One region of the Limosilactobacillus agrestimuris genome, then DNA from elsewhere that is predicted to be linked to it. Evidence: a T-box and tRNA genes for the amino acid it is inferred to sense, from the RefSeq annotation. Region 1 holds a T-box; the other holds one or more tRNA genes.

The links. A T-box is a leader RNA that pairs with one kind of tRNA and senses whether it is charged. The one in region 1 lies ahead of leuS (leucine--tRNA ligase), so its partner is inferred to be a tRNA-Leu.
Region 2: it has a tRNA-Leu gene. The T-box ahead of leuS (leucine--tRNA ligase) is inferred to sense a tRNA for this amino acid. The anticodon was not compared.

Annotation. Positions count from the first base shown of each region.
Region 1 is NZ_CALPCW010000004.1:119,935-123,364, forward strand. It holds gene leuS (leucine--tRNA ligase) at 1-1,381, opposite strand, end outside; T-box leader at 1,455-1,665, opposite strand; gene metK (methionine adenosyltransferase) at 1,709-2,896, opposite strand; SMK box riboswitch at 2,894-3,001, opposite strand; gene NFR46_RS04400 (DNA-3-methyladenine glycosylase I) at 3,046-3,430, opposite strand, start outside.
Region 2 is NZ_CALPCW010000014.1:27,048-30,477, forward strand. It holds gene NFR46_RS08275 (glycoside hydrolase family 2 TIM barrel-domain containing protein) at 1-1,716, opposite strand, end outside; tRNA gene NFR46_RS08280 (tRNA-Leu) at 1,894-1,979, opposite strand; gene NFR46_RS08285 (SprT family protein) at 2,037-2,489, opposite strand; gene NFR46_RS08290 (Tex family protein) at 2,482-3,430, opposite strand, start outside.

The sequences.
Region 1 (3,430 bases):
ATGGTTCAATATTATCGGTATCCGGCAATTTCAGTGGTAATTCATCTTCTGGTACCAAGGTTGTCCGCCCATCGTCCCAGTGAATTACCGGAATCGGTTCACCCCAGTAACGTTGCCGACTAAAGATCCAGTCACGAAGACGGTAATTAACTTTCTTGTGGCCAGCATTATGTTCGTCAAGCCATTCAATCATCTTCTTCTTGGCATCTGCAATGTTTAACCCATCCAAGAAGCCTGAATTAATGTGTTTACCATCACCATCAAAAGCACCTTCTGAAAGATCAGCCCCTTCAATGATTGGTTTAATTGGCAAATCAAACTTCTTGGCAAAATCGTAGTCACGTTGATCGCCAGATGGAACTGCCATTACAGCACCAGTACCGTAAGAAGCTAAAACATAGTCACTGATCCAAATTGGTAATTTTTCACCATTAACTGGATTAATAACGTAAGAACCAGTAAATACCCCAGTCTTATCCTTATTCAAGTCAGTCCGTTCAAGATCAGAACGACGGGAAGCTTCTTCTTGGTACTTCTTAACTGCTTCCTTATTTTCTGGAGTAGTTAATTGATCAACTAATTCTTGTTCAGGGGCAAGTACAACATAGGAAGCTCCAAATAAGGTATCTGCACGAGTAGTAAAGACTTCAATCTTAGTATCTTCATCACCAGCAACTGGGAAGTAAACAGAAGCACCTTCTGAACGACCAATCCAGTTGCGTTGCATTTCCTTAACACTCTCTGGCCAATCAACCAAATCAAGATCATCAATCAAGCGGTCAGCATAGGCAGTAATCCTCAAAACCCATTGCTTCATTGGCTTCCGGTAAACTGGGTAACCACCACGCTTGGTCTTTCCATCTTCAACTTCTTCGTTGGCAACAACGGTTCCCCCCATAAAGTCTGGGGCCCAGTTAACCATGATCTCACTTTCGTAAGCCAAGCCCTTCTTATAGAGTTGTTCGAAAATCCATTGAGTCCACTTGTAGTATTCAGGATCCGTTGTGTTAACTTCACGGTCCCAGTCATATGAGAATCCGAGTGATTGAATTTGGTTACGGAAATGATCAATATTCTTATTAGTAAAACTCTTTGGGTTATGACCAGTCTTCAATGCATATTGTTCTGCTGGCAAACCAAAGGCATCCCAACCCATTGGGTGTAAAACATTGTATCCTTGCATCCGCTTCATCCGTGACATTACATCAGTAGCGGTATAACCTTCTGGATGACCAACGTGGAGTCCCTGACCTGATGGGTAAGGGAACATATCTAAGGCATAGTACTTCTTTTGATCTTTGTTCAAATTAGCCTTAAATGTTTCATTCTTTTTCCAGAAACGTTGCCACTTATTTTCAATGGCAGTATGATCGTAAGCCATATCTTTCTCTCCTTTATTTAATAAACAATTTTCCTGTTTGATCGTATTAAAAAAGTCTCGTAGAAAATCTATTCTACGAGACGAAATAATTCCGCGGTACCACCCGAATTCCATGAATTAATCATGACACTTCACGCCATAACGCGGCAAACGTTACTACCTACTCTAATTTTAGCAGTAATTTTCTTGGACGAGTTCATTGTTAATAATTCCCGTGTTCACAGCACCACACGATCTCTGAAGAATTAAGTAACAACTACTACTTCCAATTCGATCAAATATTTAATGATATTCTAACAATCAATATTCTTAAATGCAAGCACTAGCTTAGCCGAGAATCTTCTTTAATTCATCAACCTTATCTAGTTGTTCCCATGGTAGTTCAACATCTGTCCGACCAAAGTGACCGTAAGCAGCAGTTGGTTCATAAATTGGCCGCTTCAAGTCAAGCATCTTAATAATCCCTGCAGGACGAAGATCAAAGACTTTACGTACTGCGGCAATTAATTCTGCTTCACTCCGCGTACCAGTGCCATAAGTATCAATTGAAATTGATACTGGTTCTGCAACACCAATAGCATAAGCAACTTGGATTTCAAGCTTCTTTGCATAGCCAGCAGCAACCAGGTTCTTAGCAATATACCGGGCAGCATAACTAGCTGAACGGTCAACCTTGGTAGCATCCTTACCAGAGAAGGCCCCACCACCATGGTGAGCAGCACCACCATAAGTATCAACAATAATCTTACGACCAGTTAAACCGGCATCCCCTTGAGGGCCACCGATAACAAAACGACCGGTTGGGTTAATGAAGTATTTAGTTTGATCATCAAGGTATTCAGCGGGAATCACAGCTTTAATAACTTGTTCCATAACGTCCTTCTTGATTTGATCAAGTGAAACTTCTGGATCATGTTGAGTACTCAAAACAACAGTGTCAACACGTAAAGGCTTATCATTTTCGTCGTATTCAACAGTAACTTCAGCCTTTGCATCTGGACGTAAGTAAGGAATTACCTTGTCCTTCCGTAACTTAGCAATCCGTTGCATTAACTTATGACTAAGCATCAATGTCAATGGCATGTACTCTGGTGTTTCATCAGTAGCATACCCAAACATTAACCCTTGATCACCAGCACCAATTTGATCAAGCGGATCGGCATCCCCTTCGCGGGTCTCAAGAGAGTCATCTACCCCTTGAGCAATATCAGGTGATTGTTCATCGATTGCCGTAATCACAGCACAGTTATCAGCATCAAAGCCATACTTACCATCAGTATAACCAATGCGCCGAATAGTATCACGAACAACCTTTTGAATGTTGACGTAAGCCTTGGTTGACACTTCACCAAAGACTAGGACAAGGCCAGTAGTGACAGAAGTTTCAACAGCGACCCGTGAATCCGGATCTTGTTCAAGCATTGCGTCTAAAATAGCATCACTGATTTGATCAGCAATCTTGTCAGGATGTCCTTCAGAAACAGATTCTGAAGTAAATAAATGTTTTTCTACCATGTGTATTAATTCCCCCATATGCAAGTTGCAATTGAAACATTTAGTGGTTACAAGGCATCTTCACAACAATTGTGAATCCTATCGGGAATTTGCTTTATAACGAGAACCATCTTAGCATAATTCACTCGTTAGATTCAAACATAAATTCTTTACTCTTCACGAGCATTAACCATTCCAACTGCCGTCATAAACGAATAGGCTGTCGTCGGTCCAATAAATTGAAAACCATCCTTTTTCATTTTCTGGGCCATTTTCTTTGATTCCGCTGTTTGTGCAGGAAGTCGTTGACCGTTTAGGTGTAAACGTTGCGGCTTAAAATTAACAAATGACCATACGTAGTTATTAAACGTTTCGCCGTTTGCCAATAGTTCTTGAATTACTTTTGCGTTGTTAATCGTCGCCATAATCTTTCGCCGGTTTCGAATAATTGTTGCATCATTCATTAAGCGTTCAAAATCATCATGACCAAATTTAGCAACCTTTGCCGCATCAAAATGAGCAAATGCAACATCAAATGCTTTTTCTCGTTTCCAA
Region 2 (3,430 bases), on a different contig from region 1:
GTAAGATCCCATTCCACCAGTAGAATTACCCATATCATGCATGTATTCACATTCCATAAATGGCTTATCCGGATTATTCTTCAAATATTCTTCAACCTGCTTTGGTGGTAAGTACATCCAACTTTCTACGTCTGATAACTCATCACGATAATCATGAGTTTCTCCTTGAGGAAGGTAGTTTTCCTTATTCAAACTTGGAATTTGGTTGCTGTAATCATGCGTGTGACAAACACCTTCATAGTGAACCAAACGGCTATCATCATGTTCCTTATAGAATTGTTTCATAGCTACAAGGTTATCACCGGCAAATGATTCATTCCCAAGTGACCAGAAAAGAATTGCGGTATGGTTTTTGAAGAATTCATAGTTACTTCGTGCACGGTCAACAACAACTTCTCGCCATTGAGGAACTGAACCAGGAACATTATATGATGGTTCAACTGCCCCCATCTTTTGCCAGGTAGCGTGTGACTCAAGGTTATTTTCGGCCATCATGTAAATTCCATTTTGATCACAAAGGTAATACCAAGGGATCTGATCTGGATAGTGACATGTCCGGACAGCATTAATATTATTTTCTTTGAAGGTATGGATATCACTAAGCATATCCTTCATTGTGACTGAACGACCACGGTGATCATCCCACTCGTGACGGTTAACCCCATTAATAATAAGGCGCTTCCCGTTTAACAGGACAACGTGTTCTGGGCTAATTTCAATCCTCCGGAAACCAAATTGGTAAGGAACCAATTCAAGAAGGTTTCCTTTAGCATCCTTAACTTCGATCAAAAGTTGATAGAGGTATGGATCATGGTTATCCCAAAGATGAAGATCCTTAAATTCGTGCGGTTCAACTGTAACTTTTTCGGTAACTGGCTTTGTTTCATCAAGTAAGGTCTTACCATCATGATCCCTTACCACAAGATGGACATTACCAGCTTGCTCGCCAGCAAAAGCAAGATCAATTGACAACTCACCATCACGGTAATTATCAGCTACCCGTGGCTTTAAGGTAAAGTCCTCCAGGTGAGTTACCGGTTGGGCAAGTAGTTCAACGCTCCTAAAAATACCAGAGAAACGGAACATATCCTGATCTTCAATCCAGGAAGCGGTACTGTGCTTAAATACTTCTACTGCTATCACGTTATCTTCATCCTGGATGTATGGTGTCAAATCAAATTCAGACGGCGTAAAGCTATCCTCTGCATATCCAACAAAGTGACCATTAAGCCACAGGTACATTGACCGTTCAACGCCTTCGAAGCGAACCCGAATTTGCTTCCCCCGAAGTTCATCATTTAAGTCAAAATGCTTCAGGTAAAGGCCAACGGTGTTATCATTCCCCTCACTAAACGATCCCTCTTCAGGATCATCCTGGCTCAAGGCATAAGCAGGACGCCGAAAAATCTTTCCTTCCCACGGCATCAGGGTATTAATGTAATTATTCTGTGTATAATCACTTAATTCAATTTCACTAGGAACTTCAATGTGCCCAAAGTTACTAGCGTCAAAGTCAACTTTATAAAAATCCTTAACCCTTTCTTGAGGCGTTTGGGCAAACTTAAACTGCCACTGACCATCCAAGCTTTGTTCAAAACTACTTTTATGCTGTTGCCACTCTGCATAATTACGGTAGAAATGATGGTCACTATGTGCCGGTAACTGATTAACCCGGAAGATCTCTGGGTCATCTAACCATTTTATCTCTGCTTCCATCGACGAAAGTCCTCCTCAAAAATCATTACAGTTTAAGTATAGCGCTTTCATAGCTGTAAAGATAGGATTTTATAGACAGGATAAATTAATAATGGCTATTTTCTTTGTTAAAAGCTAAACTCAGTTCAATTTTAAACGAAAAAAGCACTTAACTAAAAGTTAGGTGCTTTTTGTTAGTGCGGCCGAGAGGACTTGAACCTCCACGGTCATAATCGACCATAAGATCCTTAATCTTACGCGTCTGCCAGTTCCGCCACGGCCGCATATCAACCAACGAGTATTATTATAGCAAGATACTTATTCGTTGGCAACAACTTTTTTCAATTTTTTTGAATAAAATGGTGACCACACCGACGACACACGTACCGATTAGTATTAAACCGGCGTTGGCGAACAATTGGGACCCCACATCCTGTACATTGGTAACGCCAATAATGGTGTGTTCGCTGCCTGGCCTTACTCGTTACCGGAGCATATCGTGAACCACCTACACGAGTAAGTAACTGACGAAAATCCGCACTTCGGTGATGATAATCACGGCCAGTCAAGTGTAAATGGTAGTGACAAAGTTCATGAAGAACCACCCGCTTTAAGTTATCCAAATCAAATTCGGTATACATTAAAGGATTAATATCAATATGGTGATCATCGAGGTGGTAACGCCCACCAGTAGTTCGTAAACGGGAATTAAAGAAGATCCGATGCAGAAATGGCCGCTGGAAATATTCCACCGACCATTCTTTAGTTAGCTCTTGTAATTGCTGATTATGCATCTGCTTCATCTTGTGGTGCAATCATTGTTAATTGAATCCGCTGGCGCTTGAGATCAACATCTTCAATCCAAACATCCACAATATCACCAACTGAAACCGCAGCACGGGGATCCTTAATGAATTGCTTACTCATCTTTGAAACGTGAACTAGGCCATCATGCTTTACGCCAATATCAACAAAGGCACCAAAGTCCACAACGTTTCTAACAGTTCCCTGGAGTTTCATCCCAGACTTAAGGTCATCAATCTTCATTACATCCTGACGAAGTAGTGGTGCTGGCATTGAATCGCGCAAATCACGACCCGGCTTTTGAAGTGAAGCAATGATATCCTTCACCGTTTCTTCACCGGCCTTTTCGGTAGTAAAGTCATCAATATTGATCTTCTTTAACTGCTCTTCAGCGGCTGACGAGCCAAGATTATCAACATTAATCTCGGCGGTTTCCATGATCTTCTTCGCAATTGGGTAACTTTCCGGATGAACATCAGTATTATCAAGCGGGTTATCCCCGTTAATAATCCGCAGGAACCCAACAGATTGTTGGTAAGCTTTTGGTCCTAACCTTGGAACATCTTTCAATTGCTTCCGGTTAGTATACTTACCGTGTTCATCACGGTACTTAACGATATTTTTAGCAGTCGTCTTATTCAGACCAGAAATCTGAGTGAGAAGCTGGTAACTTGCAGTATTAAGGTTAACCCCAACCCGGTTAACGGCTCGCTCCACAACAGCATCCAGTTCACCTGAAAGTTCTTTTTTCGGCAAGTCGTGTTGGTACTGGCCAACACCAATCGCCTGTGGCTCAATCTTAACTAATTCAGCAAGTGGATCCTGAAGCCGTCGACCAATACTGATCGCACTCCGTTGTTCAACATGAAGATCAGGGAACTCATCCCGTGCCTCCTTACTTGCAGAGTATACAGAGGCACCGGCTTCATTG